Regions from separate parts of the Bacillus sp. DU-106 genome, predicted to be linked through region 1. Evidence: riboswitches for the same ligand, from Rfam matches in the RefSeq annotation. Region 1 holds a riboswitch; each other region holds the start of a gene.
The links. A riboswitch is a leader RNA that binds a small molecule or an ion and turns the genes downstream of it on or off. The one in region 1 is predicted to bind thiamine pyrophosphate.

Region 1 (3,259 bases):
TTTCAATTATGTTTTAAAGAAAAAGCACAAACCTTTATTTAAAAAGGTTTGTGCTTTTTTAATCAAATGTTTGTTTAAATTTTGGGGCAGTCTATTTCTCCATGTAGCACTTAAAATACTACACGTCCTTCCCTACAAACTTCTCTTTACTTCTTCAGCTAATTTTCTCGTACTTTCATACGCAGATTCAGCTAAACTAATTGCTGAAATAACTGAAACACCGTCCGCACCCGCTTCTATAACTGCCGCTGTATTTTCAATTGTAATCCCACCAATACCAACGATTGGCACTGTAATTCCTTGTTCTCTAAAATAGGCTAATCCTTTCGTTCCTTGAACCGCTTTCGTATCTTTTTTCGTACTCGTTGGGAAAATAGGTCCAACGCCTAAATAATCTGCTCCATTTTCGATTGCAAAGCGTGCTTCTTCAATTGTATGAGCAGATACGCCGATAATTTTATCTCCCATTTTTTCACGAACAGATGTAATTCCTTCATCATCTTGTCCTACATGAACACCATCTGCATCTAATTCAATGGCTAATTCTACATCATCATTTACAATGAAAGGAACACTATATTCCTTACAAAGCGTTTGCAATTCTTTTGCAAAGCGCACTCTATCTTCTCCGATTAAAGAACCTTCCTCCTTCTCGCGAAACTGAAAAATTGTCACTCCACCATCTAACGCTTCTTTCAATACAGCTAAAGGATCCCTCGTGCAGTTATTACTTCCCATAATAAAATACACTTGCAATAGCTTAGACATTTTATCTATTTCAATGCGTGCCATTTCTTTCACTCCCTCTTACTCTAACTCCTCAATCTTTCCATACTTCTCAATATCACTAGAAGTAGTATTCGCTAACTGATTTAAAAATTCAATTTGGAAACTACCAGGTCCCTTTTCCACGGTCTTAGCAGCTGCCAGTTCCGAAGCTACACCATAAAACGTTAATGCTGCTACTGCTGCTTTTACATAATCTTTTTCCACTGCTACAAATGCTCCTATTACAGAAGTTAGTAAACAACCTGTTCCCGTAACTTTCGTTAAAATAGGGTGACCATTTCGAATAACAATAGTTCTCTTTCCATCTGTAACAACATCTTCTTTTCCAGTAATGACCGCAACTGTATTTAGTTCATCTGCTGCCTGCCTTGCAATACTTACAACATTGCCATTTCCAGTACCAGCGTCTACCCCTTTAATTTCCCATTTCTCATTAATAACATTTGCTATTTCAGCTGCATTTCCGCGGATAATTGCTAACTCAATTTCAGCCGGAATATGTCTCGCAACTTCTGTTCGATACGAAGTTGCTCCTGCACCAACTGGATCAAATAGTACTGGCACATTGTTCGCATTTGCTGATTTACCCGCGAGTAACATCGCTTCTACTTCTTCAGGACGAAGTGTCCCCATATTTAATACTAACGCTCCAGCAATGCTAGCCATTTCTGCTACTTCTTCTTTCGCATACGCCATTACAGGCGATGCCCCAAGTGCCAACAAACCGTTAGCAGTAAAATTTGTTACAACAACATTTGTAATATTATGAACAAGCGGATTAGATTCTCTCACCAAATCCACTACTTTACTAATTTCTTTCATATTCATCCTTTTCATCTCCTAACTATAATGATGGGAGATACACAAAAAGACACTTTGCGCGTACGCAAAGTGCCTGAATATGTGCTTTTACACTCTCCCTACGCTGGCATTATCCAACAGGTTCAAATGGTCAATGACGGACTAGTAGCCATACTCTCAGTTTGTATCCACAAACTCCCATGTGTTTCTTATTCATCTACTTCAAAGTCTACTCTTATTCTAGTAAAATAACAAGTTCTTTACTTTTCTATTTGATATAGAGGCAACTGATAAAGTGAAACTTTAATCAGTTGGGATTTTGTTAACTCCATTAAAAACAGCTGAAATATGGAGCGAAACTGAATCTCAAGAAGATGTATGCTATATTTAACTTATGGAAATTTGAAAGGATGTTTTTAATATGTCAAAAAGCGTTGTAATCGCTGAAAAACCTTCCGTTGCACGAGATATTGCTCGTGTACTGAAGTGTGATAAAAAAGGAAACGGCTATCTTGAAGGTAGTAAATATATTGTAACTTGGGCTTTAGGTCATCTCGTTACATTAGCAGATCCAGAAAGTTATGATGTGAAATATAAAAAGTGGAATTTAGAAGATTTACCGATGCTACCTGAGCGTTTGAAATTAACGGTTATTAAACAAACTGGTAAACAATTTAATGCTGTAAAAAGTCAGCTACTTAGAAAAGATGTAAATGAAATTATTGTAGCAACAGACGCTGGACGTGAAGGGGAATTAGTCGCACGCTGGATTATCGATAAAGTTAAGCTAAATAAACCAATCAAACGTTTATGGATTTCTTCTGTAACCGATAAAGCAATTAAAGATGGTTTTGCAAATTTAAAACCAGGTAAAGCCTATGACAATTTATACGCTTCAGCAGTTGCGCGTTCAGAAGCTGACTGGTATATCGGTCTTAATGCAACTCGTGCTTTAACGACTCGCTTTAATGCCCAGTTAAATTGCGGCCGTGTACAAACCCCTACTGTTGCTATGATTGCTAGTCGTGAGGATGAAATAAAGAACTTCAAAGCACAAACTTACTACGGCATCGAAGCTCAAACAATGGAGAAGCTCAAACTTACTTGGCAAGATGCAAATGGCAATAGCCGTAGTTTTAATAAAGAAAAAATCGATGGTATTGTAAAACGTTTAGATAAACAAAATGCTACTGTTTTGGAAATTGATAAGAAACAGAAGAAGTCATTCTCTCCTGGTCTTTACGATTTAACTGAATTGCAACGTGATGCGAATAAAAAGTTCGGTTACTCTGCTAAAGAAACATTAAATATTATGCAAAAATTGTATGAACAGCATAAAGTACTAACGTACCCTCGTACAGATTCACGCTACATTTCATCTGATATCGTTGGAACACTTCCAGAACGTCTAAAAGCATGTGGTGTTGGAGAATACCGTCCCTTCGCACATAAAGTATTACAAAAGCCTATCAAACCTAACAAATCATTTGTTGATGATAGTAAAGTAAGCGATCATCATGCGATTATTCCAACAGAAGGATACGTTAACTTCTCAGCATTCACAGATAAAGAACGCAAAATTTATGATTTAGTTGTAAAACGTTTCTTAGCTGTGTTATTCCCGGCATTCGAATATGAGCAACTAACGTTACGCACAAAGGTTGGCAAT
Region 2 (3,259 bases), 2.1 Mb from region 1:
ACGGATATGAAATTCCAACAAAAAAAGCCCTAATTAGGGCTTTTCATTCTATTTCTCCAGCAAAACTCTCTATGAAATTGCTAATTGAAAAAAGACACACTTAGATTGATGCGTCTTTTTGTGATGCCTCTTTTGTGAAATCATATAAAGCAATTGCGCCTAAAAGAACAAGTATACCTTGAGGAACATCTAGCAAAATAGTTTTCCAAATTTCTGGAATTACCCATTTAATATCTGCTGCTGTTTCAAGATATGTTTGGAAATAGCTGATTGTAAAATTAATTATCCCTAAAAATACAAACAACGATAAACCAAATCGAATTAATTTCTTATTTGTAAACATATAACACCTCTCAAAATTCATTGGATATTCCTGCTTTTGCTTCTTTATATTTCTATATCTTTATATCTAATTTTAACACATAAAGAACTCAAAAAAATACGATATGCATATTTGCATATCGTATTAACAACACTCCATGATAATTTAGGAATTCCTGCGAAGAAAAAACAACTCCGTTACAGCTAATAGCTCGGGTTTCTTTTCTTATTTAACTTCATACCACCAACATTTACGTTCTTTAATTGTAAAATAAATGTGACAGAAGTTTATCCAGTTAATGCGTAGACAAGTAAATGAGCTAAATTATCGATATTCTATTTCGCCATATCCGTAGCACTAATAACTTTACGCAAATTTGACAAGAAAAAATATATAGATAGGTATGATCCAGACCTATCTATAACATTACTTCTATTCTTTATCCAATTACGTCTTTTACGTCTGTATCCACTGGCCACTTTTCTAATGTATAAGCCATTTCCCAAAATGAATATTCATATTGACTGCTAATAATAAAATGCTGTTTCATACGTTTGCGGTCTGCCTCTGTTACTTTTTCAGCGATAGTATCTAAACGTGTAATTTGTTCTTCAACTAGCGTACGGAACCAATCAGATCCATAAGCAGAAATCCATTCGTTATAAATTGGCTCTTCCGGCTGGCACTCTTTTAAGCGTTCGCCAATTTCATAATACAACCAATAGCAAGGTAAAATTGCTGCAATGGTATCTCCTAAATGCCCTTCATACGCAGCACGATACATATGTGAAGTATACGCATATGCAGTTGGCGCAGGAATAAAATTATCTTTTTCTTCTTTCGTTATCCCTAGTTTTTTAGCAAAATTCTCATGTAAAGATAACTCGGCCTCATATGTATTTTGAGCATGATGTGCCATACGAGCTGTCGTCTCTAATTCAAGAGCTTTTGCAGCTCCTAAAGTTTGTACTCTAGCAAAATGACTCAAATAATATGAATCTTGAAGCACATAATAGCGAAAACTAGCTAAATCTAATGTTCCTTCACCAAGTTTTTTTACAAAAGGATGGTTAAAACTCGCTTCCCAAATTGAATCTACTTCTTTACGTAATGATTGTGAAAAAGTCATTTAAATCCCTCCAATAATGTATAAAATATAAGTATTTATCCACAATTATTAAAGCTGTAAAATAAAAAAACTTTCTTTACAGGCGTAAAGAAAGTGAAATTGACAGTATTTATTTACTCATTAAATAGCAACGTCTTTCCCACTTCCCTACGCTGGCATTAACCAGATCAGGTACTAAGAGTCTCAAAATCACATTTGATCTCAGCCTATAAAAGGCCCCCCTAGTGGATAAATATTTTGTTTTTATAATGTATTCATCATAGCATACTTCGTGAAACTGTCAAAAAAATTCGTTATATAATCTCCTTAAAACCCTTCTTCTTTTCTAACTTTTAATGATGTTTCAATAATCATATCTAATAGTTTGCTATAACTAATTCCCGCTGCTTCTGCACTTTTGGGCAATAGGCTTGATTGTGTCATCCCTGGTAATGTATTAATTTCCATTACATATGGAATTCCGTCCTTCACCATCATATCAACTCTTGCATAAACACTACATTTTAATGCTTTATAACAAGTCAGTGAAGCTTTATTTACACGTTCCTTAATTTCTGCTGGAAGTTCGATAACTTCCTCAACGGTACTAGTATCATCATATTTTGCATTGTAATCAAAGAACTCGGCTGCATGTCGAATTGAAACTATAGGTAACTGTTTTCCATCCAGAATAGAACATGTAATTTCATCACCTTTTATATACTTCTCAATTACTACTTCAGAATCCCATTCGAATACAGTTTCTAGCATTGAGATCAATTCATTTTTATTGTAAACGATTTTCACCCCGACACTCGATCCGCCAGAGTTTGGTTTTACCACTAATGGAAATCCTAACTTATCTAACTCATCAAGATTTAGATCCTCCATTTTTGTAAGTTCAATCCAATCTGGTGTTTCTACACCTTCATAACGTAAAATCTTTTTCGAAATATTTTTATCCATACATATACTGCTAGATAACATATTACTTCCGCTATAAGGAATCCCTAAACTCTCCAGTGTTCCTTGAACTGTCCCATCTTCTCCGTATTTTCCGTGTAATGCGAGCAATGCAAAGTCAATGTCTTTCGCTTTTTCAATTAAATCCATTTTTTCGTTTAATGTAATTGGAACTATTTCATACTTATTTTTATCTAAATGAGCAATCATTTCATTCCCCGTCATAATTGAAACTTGTTTTTCAGACGATACCCCGCCCATAATAACACCGATTTTCATTTTCTCAACTCCAAATTTCATTTTTTAATGTATCACCAATTATTTTAATTCCACGAACTATTTCTTCTTCTTTCAAGCGCGAAAACCCTAATCGGAAAGTGTTTGCTCCTTCTCCATCAGAGTAAAAAACATCTCCAGGTGAAAACGTAACGCCTTTCTCATAACACTTTTGTAAAAGTGTGCGGGCATTCATATGCTCTTCTAGCTCTATAAATAAATGAAGTCCACCATCTCCAGTCATTCTTTTAAAAGGAATGTACTGGTTACATGCCCCGACAGCTAACTCATATTTTTTCTTATAAACAGATCTTGCCTTTTTTAAATATTTTTCAAAATATCCCTCATGTAAATATTGAAACAGAACAGCTTGATCTAGCGTAGATGTGTGAATCGTTCTTGCTCTTTTTACGCTTTCTAAATAATGAATCAGCTCTTTATCTGCAATAATCCAGCCTACACGTAAACCAGGGAAAAGCACCTTTGAAAAGCTACTAATATAAATCACATTATTGCCAGCTCCCGCAAAAGTTAATAATGGAGCTAAATGTGAACCTGAATAACGTAATTCTTCATTAAATCCGTCCTCT
Region 3 (3,259 bases), 320 kb from region 1:
GCTTTCTTATACAAATGCAATATGTATTTTATTGGAGCATCTTTGAAAGATTGGTACACAGTGTCTCCTCTTTCTAAGCTTCTTGTTTTTGTTTTTGGTTATAAGGGACATTAATATATCTAGCTACAAATAATAAAACAGCCATAAAGAATACTGGAAATACAGTAGATAAATAAAAGCCATTACTAATTATATTTGTTATGAGAGCACTCAAAAGAAAAATAGCATTATAAATATGGGCAATTTTTTGTTTTAGTTGCACTTGAAATGATTCCATCATAATTTCTAATGCAACAAAAGCAATAATAATAGATAAAAATACAATGTTTGTATTGTAAATGATTAAACAACAGATTAAACCTAAAAAGGCTACGTATTCAATTATAAGAGGTATATTGCGTGGCATACAATTTACCTAACTAAATATGGCAGTGGATTTACTGCATTTGTTTTTTCAAAATTCCATTCTCCATTATGTAATTCAAAATGAAGATGTTGCCCGTATGAATGACCTGTGTTTCCCATATGACCTATTAATTGTCCAGTCTGTACTTGATCACCAGCTTGTACAGTGCGATCCTTCATATGAGCATAAACAGTTGTATATAATTTCCCATTGATTTGATGCGCAATGAAAACAACATTGCCATAGCTAGCTGAATAATAAGATTTCACAACTTTACCTGCAGCAGCAGCTTGGATAGAGACGTTTCCTGGAGCGGCAATATCTATACCATAATGCATTTGTTCCCAGCGTATATCAAAGGTTGAGCTAATTCTTCCTTGAGCGGGGAATTTGAAAGCAGCTGGAATTGATGAAGGCTGATCTGTTTTAGCTTGTGGTTGATTTTGTACTACATAGTGTTTTGCTACATATCCGTATCCTGTGCCAAAACGAATTTTATACCAAGTACCTACAGTTTCTACTACTTGTACTTGAGTACCGTTTTGTAATGAACCGAGTAGAGCGCTACTTGTACTAGCGGTGCTACGTACATTTAGATTAGGTGTTGCAACAGTATATTTTGTATTATTTTGAACGGTGATTCCTTTTACTAAGGGTTGTGAACCATTAGAGATGAATGCTTTTTGTACGTAACCTGTTTGGCCATTATGTGATATTTTATACCATTCGCCTTGATCTTCTTGAACGGTAATAAACTTACCATTTGGTAATACATCTAAAATGGAAGATTCTAAATTAGGTTCAGAGCGAACGTTTAATGCATTAGCATTAACGATGTATTGATCATTAGATTGAAGTTTGTTTTTTAGTAAAATAGCATCTTTTTGTACATAACCTACTTTATTATGAACAGATACTTTATACCAACCATTAGTTGTTTCAATGATGTTCACTTTTGTATTAAAGCGAATTGTATCAATTGATGTGCTTTTTACGTTATCTTCTGTATGTAATGCTACTTGATCGACTTTGACATACCCAGTTTTAATATTAGATAATTGTTCAGCGTTTGCTTTTTGTACATTTGTTTCACCCATAGAAGGAAGTAAAGAAGCAATCGCTACAGTAGTTGCTGTTAAAGCAGTAGCTTTCATATTCATGGAATAGAGACCTCCTCTAGTTGTATAGTTGTAATTTTATTATAGTATAAAGATATAATATAGTGGGGGTATTCACATAAATGTAATATGAAATCAATATAAAAATAAATTTTTTGAGGATAATGATTCCTTTTTATACAATTAATTGGGGTTTTATTTTCTAAAATAGAATGTATGTATTGTATAATTTTGATATTATGTTGATAATTAAGAAAATTAAAAAAGTTGATGATGTCTTATTAGGGTGTTATACTGACAGTGATAATTTTATAGTTTGCTAGGAGAGCTGGTGTTGCCAGCTGAGAGTAGGCCGTAAGCCTTTGATCCTTTTTATTACCTGATCTAGATTATGCTAGCGTAGGGAAGCAATTCGGACACTAACAATGAGTCCCCGTTTCTTTGCGTATAGAAACGGGGCTTTTTTATTTGAAAATTTCATATTGAAACCACTAGGGGTGCTTGACTTGCTGAGAGAGGAATAATCCTTAACCCTTACAACACCTGATCTAGGTAATACTAGCGAAGGGAAGTGGAACATCGAATAAATGTATAACTTTATTTGCTGTAACCACTTCTTATATATAGAAGTGGTTTTTTATTTAGATACATATATTGAAAGGGGATAGAGAAATGAAATTTTGCGATAGATTATTAGAAACTGTGCAACCGGTTTGGGAGATGAGTCATAATCATCCGTTTGTAGTGGGTATGGGAGATGGCACGTTAGAAAAAGATAAATTCCAGTATTATATTATTCAAGATTATTTATATCTGCTAGATTATGCAAAGTTATATGCGATTGGTGTTGTAAAAGCAACGAATCCACAAGTAATGGGAAAGTTCGCTGAACAAATTGATGGTATATTAAATGGCGAAATGACAATCCATAAACAATATGCAAAAAGACTTGGAATTTCTATAGAGGAGATAGAGTCTGCGAAACCATCTGCTAAAAATTTAGCTTATACAAATTACATGATGTCTGTATCTCAAAATGGCACACTTGCGGAATTAATAGCAGCGCTTCTTCCATGTATGTGGAGCTATTGGGAAATTGGAAAGCGTTTAAATGATATTCCTGGAGCAAGAGATCATGAGTTTTTTGGTGAGTGGATTCAAGGATATAGTTCGGAAGAATACGGTAATCTTTGTATTTGGTTAATAGATTTATTAAATGAAATGGCAGTTGGAAAGTCTGAGAAAGAACTAGAAAGATTAGAGGAGATCTTCTTATATTCCAGTCGATTTGAATATTTATTCTGGGATATGTCCTATCGTAAGGAGATGTGGGGATTTGAGGAGCAAGAACATACTACAGTTTCATAATGTTTCTTTTCATTACGATGAGAAACCAATCATCCATGAATTAAATGCTTCTATATATGAGAAAGAGTTTGTCAGTATTATCGGACCGAGTGGATGTGGAAAAAGTACTTTATTTCGCCTTATTACAGGTCTAGAAAAGGTAAGTACTGGACAGATAGAATTGACAGAAACAAAGAACCATCCTGTAGGATATATGCCGCAAAAAGATATGCTTTTGCCGTGGAGAACAATTATTGAGAATGCTGCCCTGCCGCTAGAGTGCCAAGGTGTACAGAAGAAAGAAGCAGAAGTAAAGGCAAAGGAACTGTTACATAAATTTGGTTTGCAAGGGTATGAGCAAAAATATCCGAAAGATTTATCTGGTGGG
Region 4 (3,259 bases), 700 kb from region 1:
AGTAAAATGGAAAGACTATTTAAGTGTATCCCTTATCGTTATCCCGCTCACAACAGTCGTCACACTATTCCTCTTATTCTACTGGGTACATCTCTTCTTTGCCTTATAAACAACAGAATCCCCATTTGCTACCGTCTTAGCAAATGGGGATTCTTCTATAATAAAGTTAGGTACTACAGTGTGATCAATCAAGTAAAGAGGTGTAACGTGTTATTGATATAAATGACTACCAGCTTCTTTAAATTCTTCTGCTTTCTCTTTCATTCCTTTTTCAATTGCTTCTGTCGTTTCTAAATCATTTTCTTTTGCATATTCACGAATATCATGTGAAATTCTCATACTACAAAACTTCGGTCCACACATTGAACAGAAGTGAGCTGTCTTTGCCCCTTCTGCAGGCAACGTTTCATCGTGATATTCCATCGCACGTTCAGGATCTAAAGATAAATTAAATTGATCGCGCCAACGGAATTCGAAACGTGCTTTTGAAAGTGCATCATCACGCTGATGAGCCGTTTTATGTCCTTTCGCAAGATCAGCCGCATGCGCTGCAATTTTGTACGTAATAACACCCGTGCGTACATCATCTTTGTTTGGCAAACCTAAATGTTCTTTCGGCGTTACATAACAAAGCATCGCCGTTCCAAACCAACCGATCATCGCAGCTCCAATTGCCGATGTAATATGGTCATAACCTGGTGCAATATCTGTCGTTAGTGGCCCAAGTGTATAAAACGGCGCGCCCTGACAAATATCAAGCTCTTTCTCCATATTCTCTTTAATTAAGTGCATCGGTACGTGTCCAGGTCCTTCGATCATAACTTGCACATCATGTTTCCAAGCAATTTTCGTTAATTCACCAAGTGTTTCAAGCTCAGAGAATTGTGCTTCGTCATTTGCATCTGCAATCGATCCTGGACGTAATCCATCTCCAAGAGAGAACGAAACATCGTACTGCTTCATAATTTCACAAATCTCTTCAAAATGAGTATATAGGAAGTTTTCTTTATGATGGAATAAACACCACTGCGCCATAATCGAACCACCACGCGAAACGATACCTGTCGTACGCTTTGCAGTAATTGGAATGTAACGAAGCAATACACCAGCGTGAATCGTAAAGTAATCAACGCCTTGCTCCGCTTGCTCAATTAACGTATCACGGTACACTTCCCATGTTAAATCTTCTGCAATTCCATTTACCTTTTCAAGCGCTTGATAAATCGGCACAGTTCCAACTGGTACAGGCCCATTACGAATAATCCACTCACGCGTCGTATGAATGTTTTTACCTGTAGATAAATCCATAATCGTATCTGCACCCCAGCGCGTTGCCCACGTCATCTTCTCTACTTCTTCTGCAATAGAAGAAGATACAGCAGAGTTTCCGATATTTGCATTTACCTTCACGTGGAAATTACGCCCGATAATCATCGGTTCTGCTTCTGGATGATTAATATTCGCTGGTAAAATAGCGCGGCCTTCTGCGATTTCCTTACGAACAAACTCCGGCTCTACTCCTTCACGAATTGCAACGTATTCCATCTCAGACGTAATAATGCCATTACGCGCATAATGCATTTGCGTAACATTTGCACCTTGCTTCGCTCTAAGCGGCTGGCGATCCATTTGCGGGAAAACAGGTGTATGTTTCGAAGCCACTTTCACACCATCATCCTCTGGTTTCACCTCGCGCCCTTCATATGCCTCTACATCCCCGCGCTCCATGATCCAAGAATGACGCGGCGTTGGAATTCCCTTTTCCAGCTCCACTTTATACGCCGGATCCGTATAAGGACCGCTCGTATCATACACACGGACTGGAGGATTTGGGATGCCGTTCGTTTCGCTTTGTTCAATCTCACGCATCGGCACTTTCATGCCTACGCGTGGTCCATCCACATATACTTTCTTACTCCCTGGTAAACTCGATTTCAATTCAATTTGCTCAGCTGAAACAGACTGTTTCATAACCTTTGTTGCCTCCCCTGTTCGTGACAAGGACGAGATATGGCCAGCGCATGCCAAAATAAAAAGAGCCAGGTCCATAAAAAAATAAGGACCTGGCTCATAAAAGACATCATTATGTAAAGCCGTTAACTTCCCTACGCTGGTACGAGCCAGATCAGGTCCAAAGGGTTAAGAAGATCACGCGCTTCTCTCTCAGCCTACGCATACGTTAGGCACCCCTAGTTTATCACTGATTTAATTTTCAATACCTTCCCATCATACACGATAATCTGAAAAATGCAAAGGTTATTTCTTTTTCTCTTTATGGAATCATCCACGTTAAATAATATGCTTGAACATACGTTATAATACCAACAATAATTACGAAGAACACCCTATTGTAAAAATAGTTTATGATTTAAAATGGGAGTTTAAAAACATCTTCACCACAAAGAGTGTTGAGAATCTCAACCATTGTATTAAGAAAATTAAGAATACTAATATACAAGAGTTTAAGAGCTTTACGAATGGATTAGCCCGGGATATTGAAGCTGTCAGAAATGCGGTAACTTATGAGAATAATAATGGTCTTGCCGAAGGGAGCATAAACAAGTTAAAGCTTATTAAAAGAATCATGTATGGTCGATGCAAATTCTCCACATTGCGGACAAAGATTCTACTTTTGGAGAGAATGAGACTTTTCAACTAACTCCAGGAAGAACCATTTTTTACTTGCCAAATACATTCATCAGTCCCGTTTGCCAAAGAGCCTTTGTCTCTGCTGTATTTCGCTACAACTGCTACTGTTACCTGCCATACAACCTGCAATAGAGATAGGTAACAATTTACTATACAAGGAACAAAATTGACCTGCTCCTCCATTTAGTGATTTAACTATCTTTATTATTCAGAGCTAAAACTCAAAGAAAAATCTCTTACATTTATTGTAACGTAATCCCCTTAATATGTTAATTATTTTTTTGTGGTCTTGTTAGTTAAAGGGGTACTTAGTACAAAAAATAACCGTAGATAGTAGCACGAACACTGTTCTTGTTATAATTTTTTTTCAGAACGTCTATAATCCTCTTTTAAAAAATATATGTAAATATAATAAAAAACGAATGATTAATAGAAATATTCTACACCACTCGTTTTTTATCGGACTTCTTTTTACTGTACTTTTATTTTCTTTATGAGTTATTAGAAAAATAATTGTCTATATAAGTCTTTATTTTTTCAAAATTCTTTTCCATAAATAAGATTGCTGGTACTTCAATTATTGGAAGATTATTTTCATTATCAAAAGCTG

Region 2: linked by a shared signal. The riboswitch ahead of tenA (thiaminase II) and the one ahead of thiM (hydroxyethylthiazole kinase) in region 1 are both predicted to bind thiamine pyrophosphate.
Region 3: linked by a shared signal. The riboswitch ahead of tenA (thiaminase II) and the one ahead of thiM (hydroxyethylthiazole kinase) in region 1 are both predicted to bind thiamine pyrophosphate.
Region 4: linked by a shared signal. The riboswitch ahead of thiC (phosphomethylpyrimidine synthase ThiC) and the one ahead of thiM (hydroxyethylthiazole kinase) in region 1 are both predicted to bind thiamine pyrophosphate.

What each region holds. Positions count from the first base shown of each region.
Region 1 is NZ_CP026607.1:413,475-416,733, reverse strand. It holds gene C3Y97_RS02225 (anaerobic C4-dicarboxylate transporter family protein) at 1-17, shown strand, start outside; gene thiE (thiamine phosphate synthase) at 133-792, opposite strand; gene thiM (hydroxyethylthiazole kinase) at 808-1,617, opposite strand; TPP riboswitch at 1,690-1,802, opposite strand; gene topB (DNA topoisomerase III) at 2,012-3,259, shown strand, end outside.
Region 2 is NZ_CP026607.1:2,471,956-2,475,214, reverse strand. It holds gene C3Y97_RS12610 (DUF3937 domain-containing protein) at 101-364, opposite strand; gene tenA (thiaminase II) at 762-1,451, opposite strand; TPP riboswitch at 1,579-1,684, opposite strand; gene C3Y97_RS12595 (D-alanine--D-alanine ligase) at 1,758-2,672, opposite strand; gene pdxR (MocR-like pyridoxine biosynthesis transcription factor PdxR) at 2,677-3,259, opposite strand, start outside.
Region 3 is NZ_CP026607.1:737,777-741,035, forward strand. It holds gene C3Y97_RS03835 (hypothetical protein) at 74-406, opposite strand; gene C3Y97_RS03840 (SH3 domain-containing protein) at 412-1,566, opposite strand; TPP riboswitch at 1,836-1,947, shown strand; TPP riboswitch at 2,008-2,111, shown strand; gene tenA (thiaminase II) at 2,197-2,892, shown strand; gene C3Y97_RS03850 (ABC transporter ATP-binding protein) at 2,861-3,259, shown strand, end outside.
Region 4 is NZ_CP026607.1:5,127,503-5,130,761, forward strand. It holds gene C3Y97_RS26285 (arsenic transporter) at 1-109, shown strand, start outside; gene thiC (phosphomethylpyrimidine synthase ThiC) at 211-1,971, opposite strand; TPP riboswitch at 2,086-2,201, opposite strand; partial or broken gene C3Y97_RS28515 (L-lactate permease) at 2,273-2,344, opposite strand; gene C3Y97_RS26295 (transposase) at 2,390-2,659, shown strand; gene C3Y97_RS26300 (hypothetical protein) at 3,141-3,259, opposite strand, start outside.